2 regions of the Mesorhizobium sp. DCY119 genome follow, and region 1 is predicted to be linked to the other one. Evidence: riboswitches for the same ligand, from Rfam matches in the RefSeq annotation. Region 1 holds a riboswitch; the other holds the start of a gene.
What was found. A riboswitch is a leader RNA that binds a small molecule or an ion and turns the genes downstream of it on or off. The one in region 1 is predicted to bind cobalamin.
Positions count from the first base shown of each region.

Region 1 (4,182 bases):
CGCGCCGGCGATATAGACGAGTTCGTCCGCAGCCGATTCGAAGGCGAAGGCGGTGTTGAGTTCAGGACGGTCGTGGAAAATCTCGGACCAGCGCGCACGCACCATTGCCGGCATGCTGGGCATTGCCGCGGCCACAAACGCCGATACGAACAATGTCCAGATCGGCCAGTTCTGGTTGGTGGCGATCAGGAGTGCGGCGAAGGCGATCACCGAGATGATCGTTGTCGGCACGAGTACCCTTGTCTGGCCGAGGCGATCGACCAGCCGCGAGATCTGAGGGGCGAAGACCGCATTGGTCAGCGCATAGGTTGCAGAGACGGCACCCGCCAGCCAGTATTCGCCATGGGTCTGCGACAGCATGGCGACGATGCCGATCGGCGCCATGGCGATTGGCAGCCGCGCAATAAAACCGGCGGCAGCGAAGCCTTTGGCTCCCGGCGCCTTGAATATCTCGCTATAGGGGTTGGACATCGAACGCTCCTGGATTTCCAGAGGGGCACCACTTACATACGTGGCGTATGCAATCTAGATAGTTGCATACGTCGCGTATGTCAAATAATATACGCATCGTATGCGAAGGAGATTTGATGGCGCATAAACCACGCAAGGAGATGATCGCCGAAACGCGCGCCAAGCTGGTGGAGGCTGCGCGTCATGCCTTCGGCACTGTCGGCTATGCGGAAGCATCGATGGACGATTTCACCGCCGCAGCCGGCCTGACGCGCGGCGCGCTTTATCATCACTTCGGCGACAAGAAGGGGTTGCTTCAGGCCGTCATTGCCGAGATCGACGGCGAGATGGCGGTGCGGGTGCGCGAAATCGCGGAAAAGGCGCCGACGCGCTGGCAGCATTTCGTCGACGAATGCACGAGCTACATCGAACTGGCGCTCGACCCGGAAATCCAGCGCATCCTGTTCCGCGACGCCCCTGCCGTGCTGGGCGATCCGTCGCAATGGCCGAACGCCAGCGCCTGCGAAGCCTCGATGACGGAAAACCTGACCCGGTTGCAGGAGGAGGGGATTGTCGTTCCCGATCTCGATGCGGGCACAGCTGCGCGGCTGATCAATGGCGCGAGCAGCCAAGCATCGCAGAGGATCGCGAATTCCGATGATCCCGAGGAAACCTCACGCAAAGCCGTCTCGGCCTTCAAGACCTTGCTTAACGGGCTGCTGGTCGAGAAGGGCTGAGAGGGGTCACGAACGGTTCGCTTCGTCAGCGACCTCCTTCAGTGCGTCTTCGCCTTCGCCGCCAAAGGTCTCGCTCATGATCAGGCTGGAGAGCGGCAGGCGGGCGCCCCAGCCGTTTCGTTCGAGGTCGGGTCGCGGCGCGAATTCCGAGACATGGCTGACGCAGAGATAGGCGATCGGAACGACGTGGCCGGGAATGTTCAGCACGCGCTTCAAAGCGTCCGCGTCGAGGATGCTGACCCACCCGACGCCGATGCCCTCAGTGCGCGCCGCCAGCCAGAAATTCTGCACGGCGCAAACGGTGCTGTAGACGTCCATCTCGGGATTGTGCCAGCGGCCGAGCGGCGAACCCTTCGAGCGAGAGCGGTCGCAGGTGATGCAGAGGTTCAGCGCGCTTTCGCAGATGCCTTCCAGTTTCAGCTTGCGGTAGAGCGCCTGCCGCTCCTCGGCGATATTAGGCAGTTCCTGCTCGCGGGCGGCGAGGAAAAGATCGCGCACGGCCTGCCGGCGCTGCATGTCGCGGACGACGATAAAGTTCCAGGGCTGCATGAAGCCGACGGAAGGCGCGTGATGGGCGGCGAGAAGCAGCCGGGCCAGCACCGTATCGTCTATCGGGTCTGGACGAAAATGGCTGCGCACGTCGCGGCGGGTGAAGATGGCGCGGTAGACGGCATCGCGCTCGGCGTCTTCGAAAGCATTTTCACGGCAGACGTGGTTGCGGACAACATTCATCGCATTTCCCCTTGCGATCGAAAAATGTCGCTCCGCCTGTCCACGCGGATGACTATCTCTACCGGGCCGGTCTTCTGGCTTGGGTTCATCCCGCTTGCGGCGCCTTCCCGTTCTCGCGAACAGTGGCATTTGCCGATGCGGTTCCCCTTACAGCGTTGGGCACGCCACGGATTTTCACCGTGTTCCCGATTCTCCCACCTTGCGGCGGGCACCTGACAGTGCCGAAGACTTAACGCGCAACGCTTGCAAAAACATCCCCCGATGCCGACCTATGACTTCGCAAAGAGGATTTTCCCCAGGCTTCGGGGGCCGACGCATGGCGGCGGCACGGTCTTTCCTGATAGGATGTTTGCATGACGACGCGTCTCTATTCACATCCGATCTATCTCGAGCATCTGACGCCGCCCGGCCACCCGGAGCGCCCGGACCGCCTGCGTGCAATCGCGCGCGTGCTGGAAGACGAGGCCTTTGCCGCACTCGACCGAGTCGAGGCACCGGAGGGCGACGAGGCGACGATTCTTTACGCTCACCCGGAAAGCCATGTCGAAAAGGTGCGCGCGGCTATCCCGCAAGAGGGTATCCGTTCCATCGACGCCGACACCTCCGCCAGCCCCAAAAGCTGGATCGCGGCGCTGACGGCGATAGGTGCGGCGAACGCGGCTGTGGACGACGTGTTTTCCGGCAAGGCCGACAATGTCTTCGTCGCCAGCCGCCCGCCGGGGCACCATGCCGAAAAGACCACGGCGATGGGCTTCTGCCTGTTCAACAATGCCGCGATCGCCGCGCGCTATGCACAGAAGAAGCACGGCGCCGAGCGCGTCGCCATCGTCGACTGGGACGTGCATCACGGCAACGGCACGCAGGACATCTTCTGGGACGACCCGTCCGTGCTCTACTGCTCGACGCACCAGATGCCGCTTTACCCCGGCACCGGCGCGAAGAACGAGACCGGCGCCGGCAACATCGTCAACGCGCCGCTGGCCCCGCAGACCGGCAGCGACATTTTTCGCGAGGCGATGCGTTCGCGCGTGTTTTCGGCGATCGACGATTTCGCGCCGGACCTGATCATCATTTCGGCCGGTTTCGATGCGCATCACCGCGACCCGCTGGCCGAGATCAACCTGACCGAAGACGATTTCGACTGGGCGACCGGCGAACTCATGGACCGCGCCACGCGCCATGCGAGCAACCGGCTCGTCAGCCTGCTGGAAGGCGGATACGACCTCGAGGGCCTGTCGTTCTCGGTCGCGGCGCATGTGAAGCGCCTGATGAAAGGATAAGGAATGGCTACCGAGCCGAGTGAAGAAATCAAGGCGATGAGCTTCGAGCAGGCGCTGGAGGCGCTGGAAAAGATCGTCGACGATCTGGAGCGCGGCGACGTGCCGCTCGACCAGTCGATCAAGATCTATGAGCGCGGCGAAGCGCTGAAGACCCATTGCGACCGGCTGCTCAAGGCCGCCGAGGACAAGGTCGAGAAAATCCGCCTGTCGCGCGACGGCAAGCCCGTGGGCACGGAGCCGCTCGACGGTGAATGACTTGACGTCGCGGCACCTCGCGCCCAGTTATGAAGCAGACAAAGGGTCGATGGAAAATCCGGGAGCTGACGATGTGCCGCAATATCAAGACGTTGTTCAATTTCGAGCCACCGGCGACGCATGACGAGATCCGCGACGCAGCACTTCAGTTCGTCCGCAAGCTGAGCGGTACGACGAAACCTTCCAAGAAGAACGAGGAAGCCTTCAACCGCGCCGTCGATAAGATAGGGGAGGCGGCGCACGAACTGCTGCATTCGATGGAAACGCACCAGCATCCGCGCAACCGCGAGGAAGAAGCCGCCAAGGCGAAGGCCCGTTCGGCGCTGCGTTTTGCAAACGCATGACGCTTGTCGTGCGCCTGTTCTAGGCTCAGCGATTGAACATGCCGTCTCCGGTATGGGACTTTCGATTGTCGCGCTTGGGGCGTAGCCTCTCTGCATAAGGTTGAACGCAACCGCAGACCGGAGTGTCCCATGAGCTTTTTTCCCGCACGCGATCCCGAACCGGGTGACGCCTTCTCCTGCGATGCCATCGAGCTGATGGTCATTCCCAACGCCAAGGACATCGGCGGTTTCGAGGTGCGGCGCGCACTGCCGACGGCCAAGCGCAGGCTGGTCGGGCCGTTCATCTTCTTCGACCGCATGGGTCCGGCCATCCTGCGCGCCGGCAAGGCGCTCGACGTGCGCCCGCATCCGCATATCGGTCTTTCGACCGTCACCTATCTGTTC
Region 1 covers NZ_CP031834.1:3,759,998-3,764,179, reverse strand. Annotated here, with positions in the region: gene DZG07_RS18290 (MFS transporter) at 1-471, opposite strand, end outside; gene DZG07_RS18285 (TetR/AcrR family transcriptional regulator) at 588-1,187, shown strand; gene bluB (5,6-dimethylbenzimidazole synthase) at 1,194-1,919, opposite strand; cobalamin riboswitch at 1,966-2,150, opposite strand; gene DZG07_RS18275 (histone deacetylase family protein) at 2,273-3,199, shown strand; gene DZG07_RS18270 (exodeoxyribonuclease VII small subunit) at 3,203-3,454, shown strand; gene DZG07_RS18265 (DUF2277 domain-containing protein) at 3,526-3,798, shown strand; gene DZG07_RS18260 (pirin family protein) at 3,928-4,182, shown strand, end outside.

Region 2 (4,182 bases), 1.5 Mb from region 1:
CTGAATTATAGCATTGAGTCGAACCGCCAGACCGCGACAGATTGCCTACGAAGGCCGCGGCGAGAAACTATGCTGCAACGCGGCGAGGGTTAGCGCAGGCAATCGGGGGACGCAAGTCAAACCTTGGCGAAAGCATGGCTACGCCAATCGCTTTTCAGCGATTTGCGTTGCACAAGGCGCATTTGATTTCCTTACCTTTTTACTCCACTTTTTATCCTGACACAATTCCCGTCGCAGGCCTGCTAGGCTGAACTCCACATTTCGATTCCAGTTGACGCAAAGACACCCGCCTCATGCATATCCGGACGGCCGAAGAATGAAGGAAACGATCCCGCTTGCCATGGCGCGACGCATCGCGCTCGCCGCCCAGGGTTTTGCCGATCCACGACCGACAGGGACCATCGACCGGCGACATCTCAACAAGGTGCTTTCGCGCATCGGCTTGCTGCAGATCGATTCCGTCAGTGCGGTGGTGCGGGCGCATTACATGCCGCTGTTCTCGCGGCTTGGTCCCTACCCGCGCGCGTTACTCGATAACGCTGCCACATCACGAAAACGTGCGCTCTTTGAATACTGGGCGCATGAGGCATCGTTCCTTCCGGTCGAAACCTATCCCCTCATGCGCTGGCGCATGGAACGGGCTGGCCGGCACGAGGAAATGTACACCGGGCTGGCGAAATGGGCGCGGGAGAACGAAGGCCTGATCGATGAGATTTATCAGGAAGTCCGCAACCGAGGCCCGATCGCGGCTTCCGACATCGATGGCGCCAAGGGCTCGGGCGGCTGGTGGGGCTGGAGCGACGAGAAACACGCTTTCGAATGGCTGTTCTGGGCCGGGCGGATCACAACATCTTCGCGCCGTGGCTTCGAGCGTCTTTATGACCTGCCCGAGCGCGTCCTGCCCGCCTCCATATATAATGCGCCCATTCCGTCGGCTCCCGACGCGCATCGCGACTTGCTGCGCATTTCGGCCCGCGCGCTCGGCATCGCCACCTACAGCGACCTGCGCGACTATTTCCGCCTTTCGCCCGCCGACATGAAGGGCCGCATCGAGGAGCTGGTCGAATCGGGCGAGCTTCTGCCCATCAGGGTCAAAGGCTGGACCCATCAGGCCTGGCTTCATGCCGGTGCCCGCATCCCCCGCAAGGTCGAGGCCCGCGCCCTCCTCGCCCCCTTCGACCCGCTGGTCTGGGAACGCGCCCGCACGGAGCGCCTGTTCAATTTCCGCTACCGCATCGAGATCTACACGCCCGCCGAAAAGCGGCAGTATGGCTATTATGTCCTGCCCTTCCTGCTCGGCGACGCGATTGTGGCGCGCATCGATGTGAAGGCGGACCGACCGGGCCGTGTCCTGCGCGTGCTGGCCGCCTATGCCGAACCGGGCGCGCCGGACCACACTGCCGCAGCTCTCATCGAAGAACTGCGCCTGATGATGTCCTGGCTCGAACTCGATCGCATCGAGATATCGCCAGCCGGAGACCTCGCCCCGGCGTTGGCCGACATAATCGCGTCGTAACCACGCGTTGACAGCGCAAGGCACCACCGCCTAAATTCGCCCGCGACGGTCCCCTCTCCGCAAAGGGAGGGGCTAAGAGGGAATGCGGTGCCGGGCGAACATGCCCAAGTCCGCAGCTGTCCCCGCAACTGTAAGCGGATAGCCGAAGGCCGACAGCCACTGGGATTTTTCCCGGGAAGGCGGCATGAAGCGACGACCCGCGAGCCAGGAGACCTGCCGTCAGACGAAAAATCCGACCGCCTGGCGGGTGTCCCGGGCAAGGAGCATGATTCTGTGAAAGCCGACGGCAATCCTATCCAACTGGCCGAGGACTCCCAAGATTTGGGCGCGCCCGGCGTAACGATTCTCGTCTGCTCCTCCTGTCGCGACGAAACCGGCTCGGATGCTCGGCCCCGCGCCGGCGAGCATCTTGCCCAAGGTGCGATTCGCGCCGCAGCGCCCGAGAAGATCACCGTCAAACAGGTCGAATGCCTCGGCAACTGCAAGAGTCGTCTGAGCGCTGCCCTGCTGCGCGACGGCTCGTGGAGCTACGTCTTCGGCGACCTCACGACCGAAAGCGGACCCGATCTGATCACCGGCGCAAAGCTTTTCGCGACCTCGACCGACGGCATCCTGCCTTGGCGCGGCCGCCCCGACAGCCTCAAGCGCGGCCTCGTCGCGCGCATCCCTCCCCTCGATCTCCTGAAGGACAATTCATGACCGCTTCCGCCGCCCGCGTTCCCTGCACCGTCGTCACCGGCTTTCTCGGCGCCGGAAAGACTACGCTGATCCGCCACATCCTCGAAAACGCCAATGGCCGCCGGCTGGCCCTGATCGTCAACGAATTCGGCGATATCGGCATCGATGGCGAAATCCTCAAAGGTTGCGGCGTGGATGCCTGCCCGGAGGAAAACATCGTCGAGCTGGCCAATGGCTGCCTGTGCTGCACCGTCGCCGACGATTTCGTGCCGGCGCTGGATCAGATCCTGGCGCTGGAGCCGAAAGTCGATCACATCATCATCGAGACCTCCGGCCTGGCGCTGCCCAAGCCGCTGGTGCAGGCATTCCAGTGGCCGAGCGTGAAGAGCCGCGTGACGGTAGACGGCGTCGTCGCCGTGGTGGATGGCCCCGCACTGGCCGCAGGGAAGGTTGCATCCGACCTCGATGCTCTGCAGGCGCAGCGCCAGGAAGACGATTCGCTCGATCATGACGACCCGGTCGAGGAAGTGTTCGAGGATCAGGTCGCCTGCGCCGACCTCATCATTCTCTCCAAGAGCGATCTGCTCGACGCAGCCGGCAGCGCCCGCGCCAACGCCATCATCAGCGAGCATCTGTCGCGCGCCGTGAAAATCGTCCCGACCGCGCAGGGCAAGGTCGATCCCTCGGTGCTGCTCGGCCTCGGTTTGGCCGTCGAGGACGACATCGAGAACCGCAAGACCCATCACGACGACGAACTCGACCACGAGCACGATGATTTTGACTCCTTCATCATCGAGCTTCCGGCGATTTCCGATCCCGACGCGCTGGCCAAGCGCGTGGCGACGGCTGCCGAACAAGAAAACGTGCTGCGCGTGAAGGGTTTCGTTGATGTCGGCGGCAAGCCGATGCGGCTTCTGGTCCAGGCCGTCGGCCCACGCGTCAACCACTATTACGACCGCGCCTGGACGGCTGCCGACGACCGCCGCTCGCGTCTCGTCGTCATTGGCCTGAAGGGGCTGAATCGCGCCGCGATCGAGCGCATACTGGTCAACTGACCAACAGCGTGCCGCCATGCACATACTGACCACGACATCCGCCTCGCTCGACGATCTGGTCGAGCCGGTCGATCTGCGGCAAGCACCGGCGGATATCGTGGCCCTGTCCTTCACCGACAGCGATCTGGCCGGACTGGCGGCGGCATGGAAGCAAGAAGCCGAAACGCTGCCCTCGATGCGATTGGCCGCCCTTCGCGACCTGCGCCACCCGATGTCGGTCGATCTGTGGATCGACCACACCGCCAGCCGGGCCAAGGTCATTCTGGTGCGCATCCTCGGCGGCTATGATTGGTGGCGCTATGGCTGCGACCGGCTCGCCGCAATGTGCCGCGAGAAGAATATCCATCTGGCGCTGCTTCCCGGCGAAAGCCACGACGAAGACCTCCGGCTGATCGAATGCTCGACCCTGCCGCGCGAGCAGCTGGACGGGCTGCTCGCCTATTTCCGTGAGGGCGGACCTGAGAATATGCGCGGGCTGGTGCGGCGGCTGGCGGGGCTGGCCGGCGGAGAAGGCGCACAAACAGCGCCGGTTACGGTGCCGAAGGCCGGTTTTTACGACCCGGCAAGGGGTGTCGTCGAGCGCGACGTCCCCCTCCCCCTCGAGGGGAGGGTCCGGCCGCAGGCCGGGGGTGGGGTCGTCCCGGCCGCGCGCCAACGCCAAGAAACGCCGAGCACTGCCGCAGCAACCCCCTCCGCCGCCTTTGGCGGCACCTCCCCCTCAAGGGGGGAGGAAAAAGCCCCCGTCATCCCCATCCTGTTCTACCGCTCGATGCTGCTCGCCGCCGATGTCGCGCCGATCGACGCGCTTGTGGAGGCGCTGCGCCGACATGGCATGAACCCCGTTCCGATCTTCGTTTCCAGCCTGAAGGACATGGCCTCCCTCGCCTTCGTCGAAAACGCGCTGGCAGACCTGAAACCCGCCGCGATCATCAC
Region 2 covers NZ_CP031834.1:2,216,811-2,220,992, reverse strand. Annotated here, with positions in the region: gene DZG07_RS10720 (winged helix-turn-helix domain-containing protein) at 317-1,516, shown strand; cobalamin riboswitch at 1,546-1,752, shown strand; gene DZG07_RS10715 (DUF1636 family protein) at 1,790-2,215, shown strand; gene cobW (cobalamin biosynthesis protein CobW) at 2,212-3,249, shown strand; gene cobN (cobaltochelatase subunit CobN) at 3,266-4,182, shown strand, end outside.
Region 2: another riboswitch for cobalamin. It lies ahead of DZG07_RS10715 (DUF1636 family protein); the one in region 1 lies ahead of bluB (5,6-dimethylbenzimidazole synthase).